3 regions of the Roseibium sp. SCP15 genome follow, and region 3 is predicted to be linked to each of the others. Evidence: riboswitches for the same ligand, from Rfam matches in the RefSeq annotation. Region 3 holds a riboswitch; each other region holds the start of a gene.
What was found. A riboswitch is a leader RNA that binds a small molecule or an ion and turns the genes downstream of it on or off. The one in region 3 is predicted to bind S-adenosylmethionine.

Region 1 (3,270 bases), on a different contig from region 3:
GGTCTTTGTGGCGTGCCAGACCTATGACAGTATGTCCATCGCGGTTCAAACGGTCACAAACGGCACGGCCGATGCCGCTGCTGGCACCAGTGACAAGAAACGTACGCTGCTTCATTTCAACCACTCCCTCCTGTCCAGCGCCTATCACTTTGCGAACTATTTTTATCACGGAAGGCCATGGCCATACACCTTCGGCGTGCAATGGGGCATGTCATCGCGCGCAAGGGCGCACCGCGAAGCGGGATGGAAGACTACCAACGGTCAACAGTCGAAACCCCGAGTCTGGCAAGTGTCCTTTTGGTGAAAATGTAACCTTGACGTTACACGTTCTTAATCCCATGTAACGCGAAGGTTACAGAAGCGGGGTGAGACATGAATGCGCTGACTTTGACGCGGCTTGCCGCAAATCTATTGCTCGTGTGCGGGATTGCAGGCGTCTTGTTTTCCATCGCCGTGGGAGTTCCAATTGAATCCGGATACATAATCGGTCTCGGGGCTGTCGCAATTCTGGGCGCTGTTGCCCAATTTGTCGTCTCGATCTTCAGGCCTCGCGCTATCAGACCATCCTGGGACGAGCAGACCGTCGCCTCGCATCGTGGATCTTATCAGTTTGGCTACTGGGCGGCGTTGATCGGCTTTTGGGTGTTGTTTTTTCTGAGCCAATCCCGTGGATTGGAGGCGTCTGAGGCGCTGCTTTGGATTGGTGCCGTGCTGATTTGCGCGCCGTCTGTGTGGATGGCGATCGCAACATTTCGTGGGCGTGCCGGGTGAAGCAGCTACAGACCCATCTGAAGGAGCATCGCCAAGAGGCAGGTCTGACACAGACAGAGCTTGCTCAGCTGGTCGACGTCAGCCGGAAAACGATCAACACGGTCGAAAATGGCGTCTTCGTACCGTCGACGATCCTTTCCCTGAAACTCGCCCGCGCTCTGAATGTGCGTGTAGAAGACCTGTTTCAATTGCCAGATTGATCTGAGCTGCATCACGCAGTGCGGGCGATGTTGGCAGATAGCCTTCCTGCAAACACATCAAAGGCCAGTTTAACGCCTCGGCTTGTTCGAAGTTCGCGATGCGTAACGAGCCAGACTGACACTTCAATGGCGATGTGGTCTGGCAGGATCTTCTCCATATCAAGTGCCACGCCTGCCAGATCCACTTGAACGAATTGTGATAATTCACCGTTGCCAATTCTGATCCGGCAACATAAAAAGATCGTCGCATTATGAGTTGGGGCGACGCCCAACGCCAACCTGCTGCTCCGAGCAAGGTGGTGCTCCGAAAGGGGAATGTGGCCGAACCGGCAACCAAACGGATCTCGCCATTAGCGTCGTTTCAGCAAAAAGGGATCGACGCACGTGCCAATTAAAATCTCCGACAATCTTCCTGCCCGCCGCTCACTGGAATCCGAAGGTGTGATCGTGATGCGTGAGGCTGAAGCCATGCGCCAGGATATCCGGCCGCTGCGGATTGGTCTGCTCAACCTGATGCCGAACAAGATCAAGACCGAAACGCAGATCGCGCGCCTGCTCGGGGCCACCCCATTGCAGGTCGAGCTGACGCTTGTGAGAATGACGGATCATGTTCCGCAAAACACGCCTGCGGAACACATGGAGGCTTTCTATCGGCCCTGGGCGGACATTCGAGACGAGCGCTTTGACGGTTTCATCATCACCGGTGCTCCGGTGGAAAAGCGCCCCTTTCTGGAAGTGCGTTACTGGCCGGAGCTTTCGGAAGTTTTCAACTGGACGCAAACCCACGTCCATCGCTGTTTCATGATCTGCTGGGCCGCTCAGGCCGCCGTTCATCATTTCCACGGCTTGCCCAAGCACTTGCTGCCTGAAAAGCGGTTCGGGGTCTTCAAGCATCGAAATCTCGCTCCGACGTCTCCTTATCTGCGCGGCTTCTGCGATGAATTTGAAGTGCCGGTTTCCCGCTGGACAGAGAACAGGCACGACGACATTCCGGCAGATAGTGGATTGAGAGTTCTGGCAGAGAATGACGACAGCGGCCTCTGCCTGTTGGAGGATCCTGCACGCCGCATGCTGCTGATGTTCAATCATCTCGAATATGACACCGAGACCCTTGGCGAAGAATTTGCTCGCGATGGTGGCGGCAGGCTGCCTCAAAACTATTTCCCGGAGGACAATCCGTCACTGCCACCGGAAAACAGTTGGCGCGGCCACGCGCATCTGCTGTTCGGCAATTGGATCAACGATATGTACCAGACCACGCCGTTCGACATAAACTCGATCGGAAGGACTGAGGACACCGAGTCAGCCGCGCCTCTCAGTGCTGGCGCCTAGTCGAAGGATGCTGCCGGGCCGATCAGAGCAATTTGCGGCGCGGGCAAAAACCCAGGCAATTGATGTCACCACTGCCTACTCGGCAGCATTCTCGTGGTGATGACTGCAACAGGAATGACCATAATTTCGTTCCCGCGACATCTTGCCGATGCCGGGATTGAAGCTGTTGGTCGGATCGAGGGACCTGTAGTGATCGGCGAGTGCCGGTTTTGCCTCGTAAAGATGCCCGACATTGTGCTCCGCCGGGTACTCTGCGCCGCGTTTGTCAAGAAGCTCCAGCATGCTGGCCTTCAGGGCTTTGGGGTCTGAGCCTTTCTTCACGACATAGTCTTGATGCAGGACGTGACAGAGGAAGTGGCCGTAGTAGAGCTTTGCCTCGATATGCTCTTCGAGGTCTGCTGGCAGTTTCTCAAACCAGTCGGCATCGTTGCGTCGCAGGGCTATGTCGAGCGCAAGAATGTCCGCGCATTCGTTGGCATGGACAGCGCCGTAGCGCACCGCGGCACCCGCGGCCGCAAACCGATGCAACATCGCCTTGCCGGCTTCTTTGTCATCACAGAGATACCATCCGTCGGTGCCAAGTGTGTCGGCAAGTATGCCCTCTGTCTGTGCCGCGCTCGAACCCGAAACCTTCAGAATAAGATGATGTTCGAACTTGTCGCGAAAATCTCGCATTCGGCGCGGCAATGCCTCGGGAGCCAGGTGGGAGAGGAATTGCATCATCCTGTGGGTCAGGTTTTTCGGCAGGAAGGGAATTTTGTTCAGCCGGGCATCCATGGCGCCCTTCAGGGCAAAGAACAATGGCAGTCTGTCGGTGCCGAACCAGTCGATCATCAACACCGTGTCCTTGCCATACTTGTGCGCGACGTCGAAACACTCGCGGTGCAGATATTCGCCGCTGACGGGTAATTCCGGCAGTTCCGTCAATAGTCGGCGGCGCAAGGCTGTCAGCTCGGCCGGATCATTG
Region 2 (3,270 bases), 310 kb from region 3:
TCCTGCCAAAGGCCGCTTCGATCCGGGCACGATCGGTCGACAGTCCAGGATGCAGGATTTCCAGTTGCCTGGAAAAGAAGTCAAAGCTCTTTCTTTGCATCCTAAGGGCGAACATGCCCGTTCCGTTGGTTCCCAGCTCTTTCGCAGCCTTGAAGACCGCTTCCAACCGCTGAAGGTCACTGGAAAATTCCTCGGCAGAAAGGTCGTACGACTTCAGCCATTTGTCGAGCGAAGGTTCATGAAAATGAGAGTTCGGATTTCCCGCTTTTCCTGTTGCTGCAAGAAGCTTGCACAACAAGGTGCTGCCACTGCGCGGCGAAGTGCAGATCACCAATGACTGATAATTCGTCTCTGGTCCGGTCGAACTCACACCTTCTCTCCATCACCTATGGAAGCATAGGCTCTGTTTACAGAAACCATGCAGGCGAAATTCGAATGGCACAGCATTTTAGGGTTGCATAGCTTTAATCCGCGAACTCGACACATCAATGGGCGCTGAGTGGCGCAGGAGCAACAGTTCCGCGCCTCACCCGAAGGCCTGGACGTTGGTGCAGCGATGGTTCATCAAAGCAGAAACCCCGGCCACAGGGACCGGGGTTTGAGCTGCAATATTTCTGATTGATCAGATTGCGCTGAGTGCTTTTTCGACGTCTTCCAGAAGATCCTGCGGGTCTTCCAGGCCGACTGAGAGGCGCAGAATGCCATCGGAGATGCCGAGTTCTTCACGCGCTTCTTCGCCAATCGACTGGTGCGTTGTGGTTGCCGGATGGGTGATCAGGCTTTTCGCGTCACCGAGATTGTTGGAAATCCGGATGATTTCCAACGCGTTGGTGAAGCGGAAAGCAGCCTCCTTGCCCCCCTGCATTTCAAAGGCGACCATGGTGGACCCGCCGCACATCTGGCGTTTGGCGACGTCTGCCTGCGGATGATCGTCCCGCCCCGGATAGATCAAACGGGAGACTTTGGACTGGCCTGCCAGGAAGTCGGCAATCTGACCAGCGCTTTCGGTTTGGCGCGCGACACGTAGCGGCAGGGTTTCAAGGCCTTTCAACAGCACCCATGCACTGAAGGGGCTCATGTGGGGACCGGTGTGTTTGACGAAAGGCATGACTTCGTCTGTGATCCACTCTTCATCGGACAGCACGACGCCGCCGAGACATCTGCCCTGCCCGTCAATGTGCTTGGTGGCCGAGTAGACGACCACGTCGGCACCGAGCTCCAGCGGCGACTGATACAGTGGAGTGGCGAAGACATTGTCGATGATCAGGCGCGCGCCGATATTCCTGGAGATTTCGGCAACGGCCGCGATGTCGATAACCTCCAGCGTCGGGTTGGTCGGGCTTTCCAGGAACAGGGCCTTGGTGTTCGGCCGAACGGCTGCCTTCCACTGTTCGATGTCCGTGCCATCAACAAGGGTGCTTTCAACACCGAAGCGCGGCAGCAGTGTTTCGCAGATGTAGCGGCACGACCCGAACAGTGCCTTGGCGGCGATAACATGGTCACCGGCTTTCACGGAGGCCATAAGCGCAAGGTTGACGGCGGCCATGCCGCTGGCTGTCCCGCGCGCAGCTTCCGCGCCCTCAAGCGCTTTTATGCGGTCCTCGAACATGGCCACGGTCGGGTTGGCGTAACGGGAATAGACAAATCCCGGGTCCTCACCGTTGAAGCGGGCCTCAGCGGCTTCAGCGCCGTTATAGACGAAGCCCTGAGTAAGATAGAGTGCTTCCGAGGTCTCACCAAAGGGCGACCGCGTTGTGCCGCCATGGACCAATGTGGTTGCAGGGCGCCAGTTTTTGTTACCGGTCTTGGTGTTCTCAGTCATGTCTCGTTCGCTCCAAACGCAAAAAACCCCAGCCTGAAGACCGGGGTTCGCACCTCCGGCCTTTTTAGCAACTTGTTTAACGTGGCTGCAAGCCGGCCGGCCCAAATCACCACGAAGTGCGTTTCTCCTACGTGAAAACACCTCCAAGGTCAATTCATTTGGTGCTGATCGTCCTTCACAAAAGAACTTTGCGAACGAGAATGCCTGTTGGCTGGAGCCCCTGCATCCGTTAAGGACTTTATCTGAACAATTTGCAGGTTAACTCCATGAACGTGGCAGCGGGTCAGGTCTTGAACGGAAGCGCAACTCTTTCAGCCAGCGGCATCTTGCCGGAACGGATCATTCAGGCGATGTTCGCCGCCGGAGAGATTTCGGCCGCAGAACCACCTGTCACCGGCCAGATTCAACCCGCCAGCCTCGATCTGCGTCTCGGGCAGGTTGCCTATCGCGTGCGCGCCAGTTTTCTTCCCGGCCCCGACATCAAGGTTGCCGACCGGCTGGAGCAGCTGAAGCTGCACACGGTTGATCTGAAGGACGGCGCAGTTCTGGAGACCGGCTGTGTCTACATTGTTCCACTACAGGAAAGCCTTGCACTCGCGCCGGATATTTCGGCAACCGCGAACCCGAAAAGTTCAACGGGCCGCCTTGATGTCTTTACCCGCGTCATCACCGACAACGGCCTCGCCTTCGACACGGTTCCGGCGGGCTATACCGGACCGCTTTACGCAGAAATTTCGCCGCTGACCTTCCCGATCCTGGTGCGGACCGGTTCCCGGCTCAGCCAGATCCGCTTCCGCCGCGGGCAGTCCCTGATACCGGACAACGAGCTGGAGCACGTTCACAAGACACATACCTTGATGAGCGGTGGCAATGAGCGGATCGGAGGCGGTGTGCAGCTGTCTATCGACCTGGAGGGCGATGGCCCCGGCAGTCTGATCGGATATCGCGCCAAGCAGCATTCCGGCCTGATTGATGTCGACCTGGTCGGTGCGCAGGACCCGCTTGATTTCTGGGAGCCGATCTACCGGAGGCAGTCAGCGGAACTGATCCTTGATCCGGACGATTTCTACATCCTTGTCAGTCAGGAGGCGGTGCATGTACCGCCCGACTATGCTGCCGAGATGGTTCCGTTCGATCCGCTCGTCGGCGAATTCCGGGTGCATTACGCTGGCTTCTTCGATCCCGGCTTTGGGCATGTCGGCGCCGGTGGTGTCGGCTCGCGTGCCGTGCTGGAAGTCCGCTCACATGACGTTCCGTTCATCGTGGAACACGGACAGACCATCGGCCGTCTCGTCTACGAACATATGGCGGAGCGACCGGCGACGCTTTACGGCGAAGGGATCGGATCCAACTATCAGGGTCAAGCCCTGAAACTGTCCAAGCACTTCAAGGTTCCGTCCTGAAATCCGCATGGCCTTCAAGACAGTCACGCGTGAATTCGAAGGATA
Region 3 (3,270 bases):
GTCCGGCAGCACCCGCGCCTAGGTGAAATTTTCGAAAACCGGCTTGAAGGCAAGTGGCAGGAACATCTGCCGAAAATGGAAACCTTCTGGCAGGCGGTGCTGCTGAAAAACGGTGCCTACAAGGGCAAACCCGTACCGGCTCATCTGAAGCAGAAGGAACTTGTAAGTTCCGACTATGCCGAATGGCTGAGCGTATTTCGACCGGTCGTCCGTGAGCTGTTCGTTCCCGAACTTGCGGACGAGATCATCGCTGTCGCCGAACGCATCGCACAGAGTCTCTGGCTTGCAACCTTCGGGATTGCCGGCGCGGAGCCTCCGCCGGAACTGTCTTCCCGGGAAGTGCGTTGGAGTGGATCATGTTAGTTGGAATCGTGCTCATTGCAGAAGCGCTCGTGGCTGTCTGGTTCACGGTGTTTTCCATCATGCTGATGTCCATGTATCTGGACTCCCGCAAGATGCCGTTGCCGAAGCTTGATGTTGCGGGGCGTACACTCATAGGCAGCGCGAAACTTGCATTCGTCACAGGCATGATTGCTTTGGTGGTCCTGACGGTGGCCGAGTTGCCGTCGCTCAGCTAGAAATGGAATTCAATATGTCGATGTCGAAACTGTTGCCACGCGGGCTGCCGATCCTGCTGATCTGGATTGCCGCACCGCTCCCCCTGTGGATCATGCTGATCCTGATGCTCATCGTCTGAGCCGCTGCCCTTGTGCTCCCGCACACTCACGCTACTCTGTCCTCGACTGAAATTGAGGGAGTTAAGGCGTGAGCGACGACGAACCGACCGGTGAACTGACATTGCGTACGATGGCAATGCCCGCTGATACCAACGCCAATGGCGATATTTTCGGAGGGTGGGTTCTGTCCCAGATGGATCTGGCGGGTGGCATCATGGCGGGGCAACGGGCCGAAGGTCGCGTCGTCACCATTGCTGTCGACAAGATGAAGTTCATCCGTCCCGTTCAGGTGGGTGACGTATTGTGCGTTTACAGTGACGTCGTCCGCGTCGGCAATTCTTCCATGGAAATCAAGCTGGAAGCCTGGGCTCTTCGCCACCGGTACGGTGAACGCGAAAAAGTAACCGAGGCAATTTTCACCATGGTTGCGGTGGACGATGACGGCAAACCGCGTCAGGTCCCCAAGAAGGACTAGTCACTCAGCTGGAATATGCCGGTTTCTGCCTGTGCCGGTTGAGGATATCCGCGAAGAGATCTTCGTCCACGGCGCAGGTGCAGCCCTTGGCCCATAAGTGAAGCAACGCCTTCAGGCGCTCTATGCGTTCATCCGGGGGCAGAGGAGATTTGTGACGCGGCAGGCCGCCGATCAGTCGCAGGGACTTGATCCGCGCCAGGACGCAATCCTCGGCAGCTTCTTGCCAGATTTCAGAACCGGCAATCTCGGCTTTCGTGGCCAGCTGGTCTTCGATCAGGTCGGCCGCGAGACCGGCAAATGGCTGTTTAGACAAAAAATCCTCCATCGGTTGCCCGAGGAGGACTGGCGCATGAAAATCAACCGCTTCGTTGCCGATAAGCCTCTCATGAGGATCAAACCGACCGCATCCCTGTTGCGGAAACCACCTTGCCCGGTTTGGCAGGTTGGCGAGGGCGCCAGCCCTTCTCTTGATGATGGGTGGCTTATGCCATGTCCTTTCGAGCATTGCAAGTCCGTGTCTTTGCGCTGCCTTCAAAGACGATTTTGACGCGAAGTTTGCTTGTCTCGCCTGGACGTGGACGTTCAAGAACGGTGACTTGGGAGGCTCCATCAGTAAACATGTGAACCCTTCGTTAGGTTCGCCGATTGTTCAGGATCACCTTGCCTATTCTGTCTGTACCAGCCGGCAATCGAAGCGGCGATCAGGCCAGTCAAAGTGAACAGACGGATAATCCGCATGCTGCACCTTAGTAGGAACCATCTTTCACACTGGTTGGCTTCCAGCGCCTTTCCTTGGCATGGATCAATCCCCTCGCAACGGATTACTGGATGTTCTCACGCCGTTGAAAACATAAAAAGCCGGAGACGGGCTCCGGCCTTTCAAGGATAAATTGGACTCGCGTTCAAAGGTCCGAAACCTTGATGGCCAGTTTCCCTTTGTTGGTTCCGTCGAAAAGCTTGTTGAACACGGAGGGTGCGTTTTCCAGACCCTCGGTCACATCGAGGCGGTATCGCAACTTTCCTGCCATCATCAGCTTCCCGAGTTCCTGAAAGATTGCCGGGAACGTGTCGAAATGGTCCGTCATCACGTAGCCCTTCAAGGTGAGGCGCTTGCGGACGATCGCGGTCATTTCCGGAGGCGTGTCTTTTGCCTCGCCATTATAGACGGAAATGAAACCGCAAAAGATCATCCGCCCGAACGGAGCCATGTTCTTCAAGGCTGCATTGAACGGTTCGCCGCCCACATTTTCGAAATGCAGGTTGATCCCGTTCGGCGCGAACTCCTTCAGGCCCTTGCTCAAGTCATCCGTGCGGTAGTTGAGGGCTGCGTCAAAGCCGAGTTCATCGACCAGCCAGTCGCATTTTTCTTGCGTACCGGCGATGCCGATAACCCGGAGGCCCAGAGCCTTTCCGATCTGTCCGACCAGCGACCCGACCGATCCGGCAGCGCCGGTCACGCATAGCGTCTCACCCGCCTTGGCCTGGCCCTCAACAACAAGACCATGCCAGGCGGTCGCACCGGGCAGGCCCAGAATGCCGACGTAGTCTTCGATGCTTGCGAGCTGTGGAACGACACTGAGATCTCCGGGCGCAACATCGAGAAATTTGGTCCAGCCGGTCATGCCCGTGACCCAGTCCCCGACTTGATATGCGTCGGACTTGCTCTCTTCCACGACACCCACTCCCAGCGAGCGCATTGTGTCTCCCAGCGGTACCGGTGGCAGGTAGCTGTCGGTGCTCGCAGATACCCAGCCGCGCATCGCCGGGTCGAGCGATACATACAAAACCCTGACTCGGGCTTTGCCGTCGGTCAGTGATCCAAGTTGCTCGTCTCTAAGGTCGAAATGTTCAGGGCCGAGACGTCCATCCGGACGGGACTTTAGTAGAAGCCGCGTGTTGTTCATTGGCTGCCTTTCGCTTGTGAAGGGGACGTGGACATCACGTTCAGTAGTGCGGAGGCTTTTCGATCTGGTGGCCGGGCAGAACGTTTTCCATCAGCTCCTCGACCTGATCGGTCATGTTGGAGAGCGCGCGCGTAAGCCGGTCAATCTGTTTGCCCTGTTCAACAACGACGCTGTTGAGGTCATCGATCGTGTGTGTGGCATGAGCCAGATCGAT

Region 1: another riboswitch for S-adenosylmethionine. It lies ahead of ABLO27_RS02995 (homoserine O-succinyltransferase); the one in region 3 lies ahead of ABLO27_RS09425 (hypothetical protein).
Region 2: another riboswitch for S-adenosylmethionine. It lies ahead of ABLO27_RS07935 (O-succinylhomoserine sulfhydrylase); the one in region 3 lies ahead of ABLO27_RS09425 (hypothetical protein).

Annotation. Positions count from the first base shown of each region.
Region 1 covers NZ_JBDZYI010000001.1:655,082-658,351, forward strand. The annotation lists gene ABLO27_RS02975 (SDR family oxidoreductase) at 1-115, opposite strand, end outside; gene ABLO27_RS02980 (hypothetical protein) at 373-771, shown strand; gene ABLO27_RS02985 (helix-turn-helix transcriptional regulator) at 768-971, shown strand; gene ABLO27_RS02990 (hypothetical protein) at 983-1,249, opposite strand; SAM-I-IV-variant riboswitch at 1,213-1,318, shown strand; gene ABLO27_RS02995 (homoserine O-succinyltransferase) at 1,356-2,303, shown strand; gene dld (D-lactate dehydrogenase) at 2,379-3,270, opposite strand, start outside.
Region 2 covers NZ_JBDZYI010000002.1:129,243-132,512, forward strand. The annotation lists gene ABLO27_RS07930 (Stf0 family sulfotransferase) at 1-370, opposite strand, end outside; gene ABLO27_RS07935 (O-succinylhomoserine sulfhydrylase) at 623-1,822, opposite strand; SAM riboswitch at 1,866-1,945, opposite strand; gene ABLO27_RS07940 (2'-deoxycytidine 5'-triphosphate deaminase) at 2,089-3,225, shown strand; gene ABLO27_RS07945 (IMPACT family protein) at 3,233-3,270, shown strand, end outside.
Region 3 covers NZ_JBDZYI010000002.1:438,660-441,929, reverse strand. The annotation lists gene ABLO27_RS09440 (group III truncated hemoglobin) at 1-363, shown strand, start outside; gene ABLO27_RS09435 (hypothetical protein) at 357-578, shown strand; gene yciA (acyl-CoA thioester hydrolase YciA) at 766-1,152, shown strand; gene ABLO27_RS09425 (hypothetical protein) at 1,157-1,465, opposite strand; SAM-I-IV-variant riboswitch at 1,507-1,631, opposite strand; gene ABLO27_RS09420 (NADP-dependent oxidoreductase) at 2,055-3,056, opposite strand; gene ABLO27_RS09415 (SlyX family protein) at 3,097-3,270, opposite strand, start outside.